Regions from separate parts of the Priestia aryabhattai genome, predicted to be linked through region 1. Evidence: riboswitches for the same ligand, from Rfam matches in the RefSeq annotation. Region 1 holds a riboswitch; each other region holds the start of a gene.

Region 1 (4,325 bases):
GATAAATCACTGGGAAAACGGTTTTCATATCCTTTTAACCCAAACTCTTCGAGCAGCTGAGATACTTGCCTATGAGCACTTGCTTTTGACACATTGTGAAGCTCAAGCGGCAGCGCTGCATTGTCTAGAATTGTACGCCACGGAAGGAGCAAATCTTGCTGCGGCATGTAGCCTACTTTTCCAAGACGCTTTTCATAAGACTGTCCGTTAATAACTATATCGCCTTCACTTTGCTGTTCAAGACCTGTAATGAGGCGAAACAACGTACTTTTTCCCGAGCCGCTTGCTCCAACGATACTGACAAACTCGCCTTCTTTCACGTCTAAGTTTAATGATTTTAAAATCGGTTGGTCACCGTTTTTGTAGGTAAAACTGACGTTTTGGAAAGATAACACAGACTTATTCATGGATCGGCCACATCGCTTCGTTATAAGCCATATCCCAGAACATATACTCAAAACGCGTCGTATTTAAGAAAGTTTCTTCGAGTTTTTCTAATTCAGCTTCTGATTTGTCTTCAGTAAGTGAGTCAAATAAGTTAATACACCATGTCGCCAGTGCGCCAAATTCTTCTGAGCTGTACATCTCAATCCACTCACGGTAAAATTCATTGTTAGCTCCAGACTTTTCACTGAGCTCTTTTCCTATTTCCCAGTAGCTCCACATACAAGGTAAAAGAGCCGCCACTAATTCAGCTAACGTTCCGCTTTGACCAACGTGCAGCATATAGTGTGTGTATGCCAATGTTGTAGGAGATGGCTGCGCTTTTTCTAATTCTTTTTCGCTGATTTCAAATTTCTTGGCATACTCACGGTGCAAGCTCATTTCTTCATTTAATGTAGAATCTAAAAGTGTAGCAAATTCCCCCATCGTTTGGACATCGGTAGCCTTCATGGCTCCAATCGCAAATAACTTGGCATAATCAATTAGGTAAAGATAATCTTGAATCATATAAAAGCGAAACTTCTCCTTTTCAAGCGTTCCATCTCCCATCCCCTGTACGAAGGGATGATTATGATTTTGACGCCAAATAGGCTGAAGCTTTTCGTATAATCGTTCACTAAATTTCATGATGATCACTCCTTATGCGTATGCAGCCACGTATAAATGAACTGCACCATCACTTTTGTATATTGAACAAGCTGATTCACATCTAATTGTTCGTTCACAGCATGTGCATTCGCTAAATTTCCCGGACCGTAAATAGCTGCCGGAATACCGGCATCGGCTAGCCAACCGCCGTCTGTTACGCTAGTTGACACATCAATTGGAGGCTTTTTTCCTTCAATTTGTTCATGAGTATTTGCAAGCAGCTGCACTCCTGCATGACCTTCATCAATTTCTAATGACGGAAAGATTTCTCCTCTGTCTTCAATCATCGATGTGCCTCCCCATTCAAAGGTTGGCAGATTATCTTTTAACCATGGATCTGCTTTTGCAATAGCTAAAATGTATTCTTCCACTTCTCTTGATACTTGGTCGTACGATTCATTAGGATAATAGTGAACGGTGATCCACAGCCTGCATTCATCTGCAATAAAAGCAGCATGCCTTCCCCCTTCAATTACCGCTGGATTAATCGTATTTGTCCCTGGCAAAAATCCTGGATAGCTCTTTGTAATAGCCCAGTGACGTTCTAATTCTTGCAGCCCTCCGATAACTTTTGCCATCTTTTCGATAGCGCTCGCAGCTAACAGTCCTCCTCCAGCATGAATCATACTTCGGCGTGTACCGTCATGATAAGTTTTGCTGCTTTTTATGGTAATCCATCCCGTGATAACTCCGCCTTGACCTTGAATATGTAAATCACTCGTATCCGCTACGAGCGCAAAGTCAGCTGTATATCCTTTCTGACAGCATTGCAGCGTACCTGCTTCTCCCACTTCTTCTCCTACAACAGATTCAAAAATTAAGTCTCCCGGAAGCTCAATTCCTGCTTCTGTTAAAAGCTGGACTGCAAATAACGCTCCTGCCAAGCCGCCTTTCATATCCGCAACTCCGCGTCCGATTATCGTATTGCCTTTCACGACAGCTTCAAACGGATCTGTCTCCCACTTTTCATTTTCTTGTACCTCAGCAACATCCATATGCCCGTTAATAATCAAGCTTTGGTAGTCTGCTGATTTTTTTCCTTTTAACGTCCCCACTACGATAGGATCGTTGGAATATAAGTCCCACATATCGATGGAAAACCCGCAGTTTTTAAGAAAATCCGCTACGTATAGCTGCGCTTCATGAGAATTTCGTGCAGGAGGCGCCGGCGTTTTATATGAAACAAGCGTTGTTAATAACCGGATTAGCTCCTCTTTGCGCTCCTCTACCTGTTTGACAAGCAAATCAATTGTTTCTTCCATGTATGACACCTTCCTTTACGCATAAAAAAACACTTCTTTCGCAGGAAAGAAGTGTTTTTGTGTATATAAACAAAATTATTATAACGAGTTCGTAAGGGAATCCCATACAAAACATTCATTACAATACCTCTTTCCTACGCTAGTATTACCTAGTTCAGGTTATAAGGGTTAAGACTTCTCGTCTCTCTCAGCTTCGAAAGCACCCCTAGTGGTGTTGTATCTTTATGAAATTAATCTATTATCATATGTTTACCTTTAATAGTTTTATCATAGTAAAGCGTTTTATTCAATAGAAAGGTTTATGATCTAGCAATGAAAATAGTTTCCTTTTTAGTAAAATAAAAAGCACAAACCTTTTTCAAGTAGTGTGCGCTCTTTACTTTTATAAGATTACTAGTTAGCTATCGGCTTCTTTAAAAATACGCCATAACTAATAGCGCCAATTAAAAGCAGTCCTGCGCCTAATAGGAACACCACTGTAAAAGTTCCGGTTGCATCTAATATAAATCCCGTTACAATAGGGGCCATTGCTGCTCCTAGAAACCCTCCGAAATTTTGAATAGCGCCGAGTGAAGCAACTTGTTCCCTTGGTGCAACATCCGCCGCTAGGGTCCAAATTACGCCTGATGGCAACTGTGATGCGAAGTAGCCAATGGATAATAAGACAATACTCAAGGCTGCGTTATCAATAAAAGGAACGGGTGCCACCGATGCTGCCGCCAAGATCGCCCCGCCTACAATTGGAATTTTTCTTGCTGTTACTGCATGAACTCCTTTTCGAATAAAACGATCTGAAATTGCACCGCCGAGCAACACTCCTATAATTCCAGCTAGAAACGGAATAGCAGCAATCCACCCCGTTTGTTTTAGACTGAAACCGCGCTCTGTTTCTAAGTAGCTCGGAAGCCAAGTTAAATAAACCCATATTGTAAACATAATTCCGAAATTCCCGATAATCATAAACCACGTGCTTTTATATTTAAAAAGCTGTGACCATTTTGCTTGTGAGGTATGACTGCTTTTTATTTCTTCTTTAGGGACAGCTTTCACTTTATTGGCAACATAATCCGGATCCCGATATATCTTTAGCCAAACAAACATCACAATAAAGCCGGCTGCTCCTATAACAACAAACATTCCTCTCCAGCTCATCGTTAAAAGTAATACCGTTAACAACGGCGGAGCAATCGCATTAGCAATTTGAGACCCTGTATTAATAATAGAAGTAGGAAGGCCACGCTCTTCTTTTGAAAACCATCTTTCCGTCACTTTAATTCCGGATGTGAAAAAAGGAGATTCCGATACACCTAGAAGCATTCTCATGGCATAAAGAGCGGAGTACGTGTTAGTAAAAGCACTTGCTACCGTTGCTACAGACCATAGGCCAGATGCCCATGCAAACATTTTTTTTGGCCCGTATTTATCAACCAACCAGCCGGCAGGTAGATTTGCTAAAGCATATGGCCATAGAAAAGCTGAAAGTAAAAGACCCATTTGTGTAGAGGACAGCCCAAACTCTTTAGCAATAGTGGTATTAGCGATACTTAAATTGGATCGGTCTAAATAGTTAACAACTGCTCCAATTAACAATACAGTAATGAGCCACCAGCGTATATTCGTCTTTTTTACATCTTTTTTTACAAGACCCAAATCTTTGTTAACGCTTTCATTTGTTTTAGATGTAACCGCCATAGAACATTCCTCCATAACTTTAATAGTTATAGTGAATGAGCTGCCTGCTTATAATCAAACAGCCCTATTCACTAGAATTGCATGAGTTTATTCAGAACATGAACCATTTATTAAACACTGCTTTTTGGATGAATGCTATTTAGTTTATCATCTAATTCTTTGACTTCTTCTTCTGTTAAATCTATTTGAGGAGATCTCATGCCACCAACGTTAATACCTCTTAATTTTAATGCTTCTTTAAAATAAGACATGTTGCTTCCGTTTAAAAGAGCTTCACAA
Region 2 (4,325 bases), on a different contig from region 1:
CTAGTTTCATAGCACGAGCCATTTTCACAGGATCTTTTGCTCCTGAAACAGCTGTATTTAATAACACACCATCTGCTCCTAGCTCCATAGCTTGAGCTGCATCTGAAGCCGTTCCAATACCTGCATCTACAATTACTGGAACATTTGATTGTTCAATGATAAAACGCATGTTCAACGGGTTAATAATGCCTTGACCTGAACCGATAGGCGAAGCTCCTGGCATAATAGCATGTACGCCTAAATCTTCCAAACGGCGCGCAAGTAAAACATCATCTGATGTGTAAGGTAAAACAGTAAAGCCCTCTTTTAACAGTTCTTCACTGGCTTTTAATGTTTCAACTGGATCAGGAAGTAGCGTTTTATCACATCCAATTACTTCTACTTTCACCATGTCACAAAGTCCAGAAGCCTTTGCTAATTTAGCAATACGTACCGCCTCTTCTGCATTTTTTGCTCCAGCAGTGTTAGGCAAAAGAGTGAAACGCTTCACATCAAGCGCTTCTAATAAATTAGGCTGGTTTTGATCAAAAATATCCATTCGTCTAACAGCAAATGTTAAAATTTCTGTTTCCGACTCTTCTACCGCTTGACGCTGAGTCGTAAAGTCCGGAAATTTCCCTGTTCCTAATAATAAACGTGAATTAAATGTATATTGTCCAATTTTTAACATAATCTTCATCCTCCTCCGACAAATGAAACAACTTCTAATGTATCTCCATCTTTTAAGCTTGCATCGCTATGTTCTTCTTTTTGCAAAATGTTCTTGTTTAACTCAACAATTACAACTCGCTCATGCAGGTTCTGAGCCTGTAACAGGTGCTCGACTGTTTCAATTTCATCTCCGACAGTGACGGTCTTACCATTAATAATTAGATTCAATGAACTCCCTCCATTGCTCTCCTTAGCTGAAATGATGTAAAAAATGAATGATTCGGACTTTTCCCTAACAAAGCATCAGCCATAATTTGTCCGGTTGCAGCACTTAATAAAATACCGTTTCGGTAGTGGCCAAACGCCATGTGGAGATTTGCTACCTCAGGATGCTCTCCTAAATAAGGCCAACCATCATTTGTTTGTGGACGAAGACCTGCCCATGCTTTTTCAAATGTTGCTTCTTTGATAGCCGGCAGGAGCGTAACGGCTTTATTTAGCAAAAATTGAATACCCTGTGCAGAAACCGTCTTGGTAAAATCATGCTGTAGCTTAGTTGCCCCGATTACGATTCTTCCGCCTGCTTTAGGCACTAAATAAAAACCTTCATCTAAAAAAATCGTTTTAGAAAGCAGCGGCTTATGACTTTGAAGAGCAATACACTCTCCTTTTACAGGAAACACCTGCCCTAAATGTTCAGAAGAAATAAAGCGTTTAGCCCATGAGCCTGCTGCAATAACTACTTTTTCTCCATAAAAAAATCCTTTAGACGTCTGTACACCTTTTACTGTTTCATTCTCCATAATAAGAGAATGAACGTCACAGTATTCGAATACATCTGCTCCGTGATACAAGGCTCCATGAGCAAGAGCTTGCGTTAACTTAACCGGAGCTAGCTGACCGTCTCCGGGTATTGTAATTGCTCCGTGTATGTCTGGAGAGAGACCCGGTTCTAACAAGCGCGCTTCTTTTACATCGATCCATCTTACATGTTCATCCCATCGATGATGCTGAGCGGCTTTTTTCTTTAATACGTGTGCATCTTCTTCTGTTACAGCCACTTTTAATAAGCCTTTTTGAATAAGCTCTACGTCGATTGCCGTTTTTTCTTTTAGTTCCTTAACCAGTTCAGGAAACATGCTTCTGCTCCTAATAGCTAAGTCTAAAAGAGGACCTTCTTCATCAATTTCAGCTTGAGCGCCTAAAATACCAGCGGCTGCACTTGAAGCTTCACAACCGATTTGATTGCGCTCAAGAATGGCTACTGACGCTCCTTGTTTTGACAAATGATAAGCAATAGAAGAGCTGATTATGCCTCCTCCGATTAACAGTACATCATAATGCTTCTTCATTTTCTCCACCTCCAGATGTCCATATATGAGAATATTGTTTGATCGCTTTGAGCGGATCTTGCGCAAGCATGACACCAGACATCACAGCTATACCGTGTGCTCCTGTTTGAAGTACCTCTGCGGCATTTACAGGTGTAATTCCTCCAATGGCAATAACCGGTATTTGCACAGCGTCTACTACTTCTTTTAGTGCTGCTATCCCTCGACCTTTTAATCCTTTTTTTGAATGAGTTGAATAAATATGTCCGTATAGAATGTAGTGAGCACCATCTTTTTCAGCTTCTAGGGCTTCTTCCACGGAGTGAACTGATTTTCCGACAATAAGAGAAGGAAATGCGTCTATAACAAACGAAACGTCTAAGCTATGATAGGCAAGCTGTACTCCCTTTGCTTTTAAAGCATGTGCTACATCAACTCGATCATTTACAATAATTTTAGAGTGACAAAATGGCAGGCTTTCTAGTAAACATTGAATCTGCTTTGCCGTTTTCTTTTTTTCTCTAATATGAACAGCGCCCGCAAAAGGCGCAATAGCTGTTAAAATTTCCTGAAGCTCTTCGATTGGCTGCTTATCTGTTGTAATGACATGAAATTTAGGAATATCCACATGATCGAAACCTTTCCATTCAGAATAAAGAGAAATTTCAATCACTTCATCTTGTGCAGAGGGCTTTATTACATACAAAGAACCACTCTACAACGTAGAGTGGTTAGCATGTATTGTTATGTAAACATGATCGCCACTTCCCTACGCTGGTCCAAACCAGATCAGGTTCAAAGGGTCCGAAATACATTCGTCTCAGCTCCAAAGAGCTCCCCTAGTGATTGCTATTTATTGATTTTGTTTTTGCACTTAAAATTATAACACAACTAGATGTAAATACAATATCCCTTTGTGTTCTTACAGCTCTCTTCCTTTTATATATGTATTTTTTAAGCCTCTTTATGTAAGAGGCCCGACGCATCGCACCATTCTGCTTTTTATATGGTTAGTAATCAGTATAGTCGTCAAATTCTTCTTTGTCTTTTTCCTTTTTCCGATCCCATATAAACAGCAGGAGTAACATAATAAAAGTTAGAATATAAAAACCGTAAAAAATAAATGCCGCCACAACATTTATAAATAAAAATAAAAAACCGATGATTTGACCTGCAACAGCCACAATCAACAAAATGTATTTCCAAACTTCTGCTTTTCTATCCATTCTATACTTCTCCGTCTTTTTGTTTTTCCCTACTAGAAACGTTCTCTTTACTTAAATAAAAACGTTCCTGCCAGTAAACCGACTGTAAATAAACCAATTGTTCCAAATGCTGAAATCCCCACGTACGCCAACATTTTCCGATAAGATTTTTCTCGAATTAACTGCACGGTTTCCACACTAAACGTTGAAAAAGTGGTAAAGGCACCCAAAAAGCCAATGCCAATCATTAAAAATATTGAATCATCATAAGCATGACTCGGAACCTTTCCATAATAACTGCCGTAAAAAAGACCAAGCCCAAACGCACCGAGCAAGTTTACAAACAGCATTGATACTGGAAAAGGAGGGTTTGAAACTGTTTTTGTAACTTTTAAACCCAAAAGATAACGGCATATTCCTCCAGCTGCCCCGCCAAGTGCCAAGCTCACTATGCTCATTTACTTCACCTCATGTAATTTCACTAAATTTTCCCCTGCCGCTTCACCGCATAGATAGCCTGCTAAAGCAAGAAGAACCCCACCTACTAAAGAGACAATGACATAAATAGCTCCACCAAATAAATGGTGCTGAGTGAGAGAAATGACGTCTCCTGCAAACGTTGAATACGTTGTAAAACCGCCGCACACGCCAACACCTAGACCAAGCTTTATCCATTCTTTTGGCTTTTTCCACGCAAAAAATCCTGTTAATAGGCCTAATATGAAGCTTCCTAATAGGTTTTCAATTACCGTTCCTATTGGATATCCCGTATATAATAAGGAAAGATTCAGCAAATAGCGTGCATATGTACCAGCGATAGCACCAAAGGCAATTGAGATTAAATTTATGGCTTTCATCATATCGCTCCGTTTCATAAATTCTTCTTTAAGTGTACCATAAGGAATTTATTTCTACCTTAACATTTAACTATATGTTTATTGCACCAAAAGTCATGAAAAAATGAAAGAGAAAATCGTCGCATGAAACTTCCTTTTTACTCCTTAAATCTTCCTTAAAAATCCACTTAATCCAAATTTAAAAATCTTTCTGTATCCTGATGACAAACGGTGTATAGAAGGTATATTTCCCTTAGTTTAAGTCACATTAATCGTATAAGTTTTTTTTGTTGACTTTTGCT
Region 3 (4,325 bases), on a different contig from region 1:
CTAGACAAAAAGGTTTTTCCTATGTAGTATAGGTGTCAGATAATACAAAACGAATGTTCAGTATAAATAATAAATGTGCGGGGCGGTGGAAATAGCTTGAATAAAAAAAAGCTTCAAAGTGAACAAACAAAAAGAAAAGTGGCAGATGCCGCTAAAGCATTGTTTTCCCAAAAAGGCTATAAAGCTACGTCTATTGAGGAAATTGTAGAAGCTACGGGAAGCAGTAAAGGGAATATTTATTATCACTTTAAAAGTAAAGAAGGACTTTTTCTCTATTTAATAGACGAATGGGATCTCGAGTGGGAAAGAAACTGGAAAGAAAGAGAGGCTCTTTACAAAACAACAAGAGATAAGCTTTTTGGAATTGCGGAGCAAATCATTTTAGATGATTTGAATCATCCTCTTACGAAAGCTGCCGATGAGTTTTTTAACAACGAGGAAAAGGGTAGCGATATCGAAGAGCGAATTGATGAGATGGTGAAACGACACGTGGAGTTTAACCGCGAACTTTTGCAAAAAGGCATTGATGAAGGTGAGTTTTCTCATAAAAATGCAGAACAGCTTGCAGTGGTTTTAGAAGGGCTGTTTGTGGGGATGAGCCGCATGTCTCGAAAAACGAGCACGGAAAATGCCCTGCAGCTTTACCATTCAGCAATCGATGTATTTTTAAACGGAATTATAGCAAGGTCTTCTTAAATAGTCGGGGATGCTTATTGCGGTAATGAGTAATCCCTCATTATTTTGTATTTTTATAGACCGAACGTTCAGTATTTTTGTAATCAGGAGGTTTATATGTCATTATTGTTAAGAAATCGAGCGGCGATTTTGCTGCTTATGCTAAATATTTTTATTATCTTTACGGGAATCGGTCTCGTTATCCCAATTATGCCAACATATATGACAGAGCTTCATATCAATGGCAGCGTGATGGGGCTTTTAGTAGCGGTGTTTTCGTTAACTCAATTTCTGTTTTCACCTTTAGCGGGCCGGTTATCAGATTCGTTAGGGAGAAAGAAAATTATTGTAGCGGGAATGATTGTTTTTGCCCTGTCTGAATGGTTCTTTGGTTCAGTGAGTACCCCTCTTTTATTATTTGTATCCAGAATGTTAGGCGGGGTCGGGGCCGCGCTTATTATGCCTGCTGTTATGGCCTATACAGCAGACGTGACGTCTGCTAAAGAACGCGCTAAAGGAATGGGCTATGTGACGGCGGCGATTACAACAGGATTTATTATTGGGCCAGGTATCGGAGGCTTTTTAGCTGAATACGGCATGCGCGTACCGTTTTATATGGCCGCAGTAGCAGGAGGCTTGGCTGCAGTGATTACGCTGTTTGTTTTGCCGGAGTCCCGTCCTGTACAAAATCCTGCTGTTTCAAATAAAGAGAATCCAAAAGAAGATCGGCTGCTACTGCAGCTTATGAATTCCTATAAAGAACCTTATTTTTTAAGTTTAATTATCGTTTTTGTGACATCGTTTGGATTATCCAATTATGAAACGATCTTTTCACTATTTGTTGATCATAAATTTAGCTTTACACCAAAAGATATTGCGTTTGTCATTACATTTGGCTCTATTGCAGGGGCTGTGGTGCAGGTTACGATTTTTGGCTGGATTTTAAATAAGTTCGGTGAAAAAAGAGTAATTTCGTTTTGCTTGATGATGACGGGACTTTTTATTTTACTTACGCTATTTGTGCACACATACTGGCTTATTATTGTTGTGACATTTATCGTCTTTTTAGCAACAGATATTTTACGTCCCGCAATCAGCACGCAAATGTCGATGATGGCACAAGACGACCAAGGGTATGTAGCCGGACTAAATTCTGCTTATACAAGTCTTGGGAATATTATTGGACCCGTTGTAGCAGGCTTTCTCTTTGATATAAACATTAATTATCCATACGTATCAGCTGCACTTGTTCTGCTGCTTTGTTTTCTTTTATCTTTAAGAGCAGGGAAGGACCGAAAAACAGCTGTGAGAAATCAGGCGGTTCAAGAGAAATAACGAGAAGGAAAAAAATGATAGAATTCTTAAAATAGAAGACCTCTAGTAGCTTATGGGAGGTCTTTTGATTATTCTTTTAGTAAAGGTGTAAGATTTACAACGCTACTCAGCCTATAGCGAAGCTTTATTTAATCGGCAAAACAGTGAAATGGTTGCAAATAAAAAAGGTTAATAGTAAACTTTAAACGTAACAAGAATAGTATGGGAGCTTGCGCGGGGCAGGCTGAGAGTACAGGGACGCCTGTTGACCATTTGAACCTGTTGGATAATGCCAGCGCAGGGAATGTGAGTACATACCAAAGCACTTTGCGCATGCAAGGTGCTTTTTTGTCTTTTTTTGCAGGGTTAAAACTAAATGAAAAGAGTGAGAGAACATGGATATTAGTAAAATTTCAGCTCAATTAGAAAAAGTAAGAGATACAAGTCCGCTTGTTCATAATATTACGAATGTTGTGGTAACCAATTTTACAGCAAATGGACTGCTTGCACTAGGAGCTTCACCTGTTATGGCTTATGCGAAGGAAGAAGTGGCTGACATGGCACGAATCGCCGGAGCGCTTGTCTTAAATATGGGTACACTGACGGCTCGAGAAGTGGAAGCAATGAGAATAGCTGGGAAATCAGCAAATGAAAATGGCGTGCCGGTTATTTTTGATCCTGTAGGAGCTGGAGCGACACCGTTTCGTACAGAAGTGGCACGTCAGCTTGTAGAAGAATTAAATATCGCAGTTATTCGTGGTAACGCTGCTGAAGTTGCAAATGTAGTAGGCGAGTCATGGCTCATTAAAGGCGTTGATTCATTAGAAGGCCAAGGAGATGTCATTGAACTTGCTGAGAAAGCAGCGAACAAATTAGATACAGTGATTGTTATCACGGGTAAACAAGATGTAATCACGGATGGAAATACAACGTATACAGTAGACAACGGTCACCCGTTATTTACGAGAGTGACGGGTACTGGATGTCTGCTGACATCAATTATAGGAGCTTTCGCCGCTGTAGAGAAAGAATATGTCGAGGCAAGCGTTGCTGCTTTAAGTTTTTACGGAGTGGCAGGTGAAATCGCCGCAGTGAAAAAAGGTGAAGAAGGGCCGGGAAGCTTCCAAATTGAGCTGTTAAATCAGCTTCATCTTTTATCTGGGCAGGATATTGAATCATATGCAAGAGTACATCAACGTTAAAAGGAGCCGGAAAATGACAAACGAAGAAATTAAAAAGCTGCTGCAAGTTTATTTTATAATGGGCAGCAATAACTGTACAAAAGATCCGCGAGAAGTGTTGAAAGAAGCAATTGAAGGCGGCATTACCGTGTTTCAATTTCGCGAAAAAGGCGAAGGTGCGCTAACGGGGGAAGCGAAATATCAGCTGGCGAAAGAACTGCAGCAAATTTGTCACCAGCACAACGTTCCTTTTGTTGTAAATGATGATCTTGACTTAGCGATTCGCATACAAGCAGATGGCGTTCATATTGGACAAGAAGACGAAAAAGCTCACGTTGTTCGAGAGAAAATAGGAAAAGGAATTGTGGGCGTCTCTGTTCATAATGTACAAGAGCTGAAGCAGGCGATGAAAGACGGAGCGGATTATGTAGGAATGGGACCTGTTTTTCCTACTTCCACAAAAAAAGACGCAAAAGCAGTGCAAGGTACGAAATTAATTGAAGAAGTGCGAAACCAGAATATTGACTTTCCAATTGTAGGAATCGGTGGTATCACGCCTGAAAATGCCAAACAAGTAGTAGAAGCAGGTGCAGATGGCGTTTCTATTATTACGGCGATTAGCTTAGCTGCGTCTCCAAAAGAAAAAGCAGCTCAATTAAAAGAAGCGTTAGGAAAATAAAAAAAGCGCACAATGTGCGCTTTTTTATTATAGCTGAACAGTTTGAGGAGTTTCTTCGCCTTCATTCATAAAGCGAATTTCGTTCGGCGTAATTTCAAGAACAACATACTCAGGGTCATTTGGACCGTCAAACCACTCTTTCATATGATCGTTCCATATACGTCCTTTTAACTGATCACCGGTACGAAGAACAGCTGTACCAGATAATTCTAAGTATTGATCGCCATATCCTTCGCCGCTGTAGCCCAATAGTACGTGTACGTTCGGATTGGCTTCGATTTCTTCTGCTTTATGTGTATTGATATTTGTTGGTGTGTAAAGAGCGATACCATCTTCATCGCTAAAGAATGTCATATAGCGAGAGTGGGGTTTGTTGTTTACAACTGTGGCTAATGTTCCTACACGATTTCCTTCTAATACTTCATTTACTTTTTTAGCAATTTTTTGTTCATTCATTTTATCCATCTCCTTTATTA
Region 4 (4,325 bases), on a different contig from region 1:
TTCAATATCAACATCTAAAAGTTGTCCCGAAAAGGTGGTCTGAAAAAGAACTGCACATTCAACTGAATAGAATCAAACACAATTCTGAACTATCTACTATAGCAGCAGATCCGCTTTTTCATCTGTTAGAATGTACCCATTCAGGCCTTCAAACCAAACAAGAAATTATAGATTACATCCAAACCATTCCTAATCATCAACTTCCATCTTTTGTAACCCATTTAAGCAGGTTAATTCAGCGTATTTACTATATAGAAGCTGCCGATTACTCTAATCGTCCCCTCAAAGGTTATATGCTAGTTATGAAAAACCAACCCGCCTATATATCTCTTCATTTTGCTGATCAACTCAAATAAAAAAAGCTCTCTATTCAAAAGAATAGAGAGCTTTTTTTATTCGTACTTTTTCACTGTTACTTGGCATTCTTTTAAAGGGATAAGTTTCGACTTTTTCGTCCATTTATATCCTAACCAAACAATTAAGAATAAAGGAAGTCCGATATAAGAAACAAGTACACCGTACCAGTCAATCGAGTCACCCATAAACGCCGAATAGTTTTGGCCTAAAATAACAACGGCACATAAAATAAATGCAAAGATAGGGCCAAATGGGAAAAGTTTCGCATGATATGGAAGTTCACTTAAATCATGACCTTGAGCAACAAATGCTCTTCTAAAACGATAGTGGCTAATCGCAATTCCTAACCAAGCAATAAAACCAGACATACCAGAAGCGTTAAGTAACCATGTGTATACCGCTCCGTCTCCAAAAAATGAAGCACCAAATGCAAGTGTACCGACAAGTGCCGTTGCGATTAAAGCATTAACCGGAACGCCTCGTTTATTAACTTTTGCTAAGAACCTTGGTGCTTTTCCATCTTTCGCTAAGTTCCACAGCATACGCGTAGAAGCATACATACCTGAGTTACCAGCAGATAAAACGGCTGTTAAAATAACGGCATTGATAGCTGATGCTGCAAACGCCAGACCTGCTCGTTCGAATATTAGAGTAAACGGACTTACTCGCACGTCATCACTTGCTAATGAATCAGCTGTGTATGGAATAAGCATTCCGATAACAAAAATAGCTAAAATATAAAATAACAAGATGCGCCAGAAGACTTGTTTAACTGCGCGAGGAACCGTTTTTTCCGGATCTTCACTTTCTCCCGCTGCGACTCCAAGCAGCTCTGTTCCTTGGAATGAAAAACCAGCAGCCATAAAAATACCTAGTACAGTAAAGAATCCACCGTGAATGGGTCCATCACCAAGTGTGAAGTTTTTAAAACCTGGTGCTTCATTGTTAAAGATACCAAAAATCATCATAATACCAATAACTAAAAAGATGATAACCGTTACTACTTTAATTAAAGAAAACCAAAATTCAGATTCACCAAATCCCTTTACAGAAAGGTAGTTAAGCCCAAACATAATTAATAAAAAGAGGGCGCTCCATAAAATAGAAGAAGAGTTCGGGAACCAAAATTTCATAATAAGGGCTCCAGCGGATAATTCAGCTGCAATCGTAATAGCCCAGTTATACCAGTAGTTCCAGCCGAGAGCGAAACCAAAGGATGGATCTACAAACCGAGACGCATACGTACTAAACGAACCAGCTTCAGGCATATAAGCTGCGAGCTCCGCCAGGCTGGTCATCAAAAAGTAAACCATTACGCCAATGATAGCGTAAGCTAAAAGTGCTCCCCCAGGTCCTGCTGTGTGAATTGCTCCACCACTTGCTAGGAATAAGCCGGTTCCAATGGCTCCTCCTAATGAAATCATCGTTAAGTGGCGAGATTTCAACCCACGTTTTAATTCTTGCTGCTCTTGCATAGATAAATACTCCTTTCGAATGTACGGAAAGAGACGGAATAACATAAAAAAAGCCCGCAGTATATGTGCGCGCTTTTTAATCTGAAAACCGCGTCAACCTTCCGTGAAGATAGCTCTTCACATCACTCGCATGATGTGACAGTTCTGTTCCTGTTCGGAGACAGTCCCAGCTTAAATCAACCGAGAAGTGATCTAAACTTCGGCAATTTTTCCTTTCAAGCAACATCATCAATGTTCTCTGCATTTCCGTTACTTTACTATTAAAAACTGCGACCTCTACCTCATCGATTAGGATGAGGGTTTTTTATATTCAATTGACATAAAAGAAGTATATCAAATACTAAAACGATTGTCATTATAAAAAATAGATTCAGAAAATAGAAACATCTTTGAAATCTATCGAATCTATTTTGTAACGTATGGTATAATAAATATTGTTCTTATACTACATAAATATCCGAACGTACCACAGGGGGAGCCGCCGTGCTGAGAGTGAACAAATTGTTCAGACCCTTAGAACCTGTTAGTTAACGCTAGCGTAGGAATGTGGGAATAGTAGCATATATTTGCTTACTCCTGTGTAAACCGTTTGATATGAATGATTCAAAAACAGGGGTGAGAAACGTGAATAAAGCATTACCTTTACAAGCTAAAATTGAAATAGCTATTTTTGCAGCATTGGCACTTCTACTTGATCTTTTGCCTTCCCTTAAAATTGCAACGGCTGTGAGTATTTCGTTCTCCATGGTGCCCATTTTTATTATGTGCTTTCGCTGGGGAGTAAAAGGCGGGGCTCTATCTGGTCTATTATGGGGGCTTTTGCAGTTGGCAACAGGAACGGCTTACATTTTAACGGCGCTGCAAACATTTATTGAATATATTGTTGCTTTTGCTTTTATAGGTTTTGGAGGTATTTTTTCACAATCTATTAAAACAAATTTAGCTAACAATAACAGATCAAAAGCTTTTGTTTTAATTGTTTTATCCCTTATTATCGGCAGCTTCGCACGTTATTTCTGGCACTTTATTGCTGGTATTATTTTCTGGGGATCATATGCACCAAAGGGCATGTCCGCTCTGTGGTATTCTTTTTCAATGAACGGTATTTCAATGGTAGGATCACTAATAGCCTGCTTAATCATTCTTTCACTGTTGATTCCATCCGCATCAAGAATGATTGTAACTAAATCGCACTCATAATAAAAAAGACTAAATCTACCAAGATTTAGTCTTTTTTGTCATTTGTCACCTTTGTTTACACAAAAGTGTGTCAGGTTTGATAACATAGTTAGTGAAATATTCAAAAAACTGTTTTATGATAATCACCATATTCAAACGAGATAAGGGATTGATAGTATGCTACAGAAATGGATAACGAGCATAGGTTTAGATATTGGAACAAGCACAACCAAACTGATTGTAAGCAAGCTGTTAATAGCAAATGAACAAAATCAGTTTACGCTGCCAGGCTGTCAAATTATTGATCGTCGCGTAACGTATGCAAGTTCCATCTATACCACACCTATGGTAGACGACGTTGAAATCGATGTTCAAAGATTAACAGTACTACTAGAAAAAGAGTACAAAAAAGCAGGAATCTCCTTAGATCAAGTGGAGGCGGGTGCTGTCATCATCACAGGAGAAACTGCTCGGAAGCAAAATGCAGAAAGTATTGTTCACTATCTAGCCGAACATGCTGGGAATTTTGTTGTTGCAACAGCTGGTGCCGACTTGGAAGGGATATTAGCAGCAAAAGGATCAGGAGCAATCGAACGTTCTGCTGAAACAAATCAAGTAATTGCCAATATTGATGTAGGAGGAGGCACTGCTAACATCGCTTTATGTCAAAACGGAAAAGTGATAGAAACGTTTACACTGCATGTAGGTGGAAGGTTAATTCGTCTGAATTCAGAAGGTTTTGTAACCTACGTCTCGCCTTATTTAACTGAATTTTTAAAAAATAATTCCTTGATGCTACGAGAAGGCGAAAAAGCCACATTTGAACAGCTTTCATCTATCTGTCAATTACTAGCTGAAGAAACCTTGAATTATGTAAGAGCACTTAAAGAAACCTCTTCGCTGCTCGTTTCCCCTCATACAAGATTTTCTATCCAGCCAGAAACAATCATGGTTTCAGGAGGAGTAGGAGCAATGATGAAGAAACAAAAGCCAAAAACAGTGAAGGAAGTGGCCGTACACGGAGATATCGGTCCGTTGCTAGCGTATCATATTCAATCAATATACGTATCTCAAGCCGCTGAAACAACGCGCGCTACTGTAATTGGGGCCGGCATGCAAAATACAGAAGTTAGCGGATCAACCATATACATTGGGTCTAAACGGCTGCCGCTGAAAAATATTCCGATTATGGAGATACCCGTTCAGCAAGAAAAGGAGTGGAATCCGCAGCTGTTTCAAAAAAGAGCTCGAACGGCATGTATGCATGCTTCAACTATTTTCAGCGCAGAAGACCCTCCCGCTGCTATTGCTTTG

The links. Region 1 has a riboswitch for thiamine pyrophosphate ahead of M3225_RS13990 (acetylornithine deacetylase). Riboswitches for the same ligand answer to the same signal wherever they lie in the genome.
Region 2: it holds a riboswitch for thiamine pyrophosphate, as region 1 does, so the genes downstream of both, M3225_RS24680 (thiamine phosphate synthase) here and M3225_RS13990 (acetylornithine deacetylase) in region 1, are expected to answer to the same signal.
Region 3: it holds a riboswitch for thiamine pyrophosphate, as region 1 does, so the genes downstream of both, thiM (hydroxyethylthiazole kinase) here and M3225_RS13990 (acetylornithine deacetylase) in region 1, are expected to answer to the same signal.
Region 4: it holds a riboswitch for thiamine pyrophosphate, as region 1 does, so the genes downstream of both, thiT (energy-coupled thiamine transporter ThiT) here and M3225_RS13990 (acetylornithine deacetylase) in region 1, are expected to answer to the same signal.

The regions. Positions count from the first base shown of each region.
Region 1 covers NZ_JAMBOQ010000003.1:168,666-172,990, reverse strand. Annotated here, with positions in the region: gene M3225_RS14000 (ABC transporter ATP-binding protein) at 1-407, opposite strand, end outside; gene tenA (thiaminase II) at 400-1,071, opposite strand; gene M3225_RS13990 (acetylornithine deacetylase) at 1,077-2,354, opposite strand; TPP riboswitch at 2,469-2,571, opposite strand; gene M3225_RS13985 (MFS transporter) at 2,748-4,046, opposite strand; gene M3225_RS13980 (dihydrodipicolinate synthase family protein) at 4,157-4,325, opposite strand, start outside.
Region 2 covers NZ_JAMBOQ010000008.1:59,299-63,623, forward strand. Annotated here, with positions in the region: gene M3225_RS24665 (thiazole synthase) at 1-670, opposite strand, end outside; gene thiS (sulfur carrier protein ThiS) at 676-879, opposite strand; gene thiO (glycine oxidase ThiO) at 876-2,003, opposite strand; gene M3225_RS24680 (thiamine phosphate synthase) at 1,987-2,610, opposite strand; TPP riboswitch at 2,732-2,833, opposite strand; gene M3225_RS24685 (hypothetical protein) at 2,993-3,208, opposite strand; gene crcB (fluoride efflux transporter CrcB) at 3,256-3,645, opposite strand; gene M3225_RS24695 (fluoride efflux transporter FluC) at 3,646-4,044, opposite strand.
Region 3 covers NZ_JAMBOQ010000004.1:321,833-326,157, forward strand. Annotated here, with positions in the region: gene M3225_RS20215 (TetR/AcrR family transcriptional regulator) at 97-696, shown strand; gene M3225_RS20220 (MFS transporter) at 793-2,010, shown strand; TPP riboswitch at 2,202-2,310, shown strand; gene thiM (hydroxyethylthiazole kinase) at 2,385-3,191, shown strand; gene thiE (thiamine phosphate synthase) at 3,205-3,849, shown strand; gene M3225_RS20235 (pyridoxamine 5'-phosphate oxidase family protein) at 3,877-4,305, opposite strand.
Region 4 covers NZ_JAMBOQ010000002.1:875,058-879,382, forward strand. Annotated here, with positions in the region: gene M3225_RS11385 (hypothetical protein) at 1-356, shown strand, start outside; gene M3225_RS11390 (amino acid permease) at 393-1,832, opposite strand; lysine riboswitch at 1,935-2,119, opposite strand; TPP riboswitch at 2,294-2,394, shown strand; gene thiT (energy-coupled thiamine transporter ThiT) at 2,427-3,032, shown strand; gene M3225_RS11400 (ethanolamine ammonia-lyase reactivating factor EutA) at 3,189-4,325, shown strand, end outside.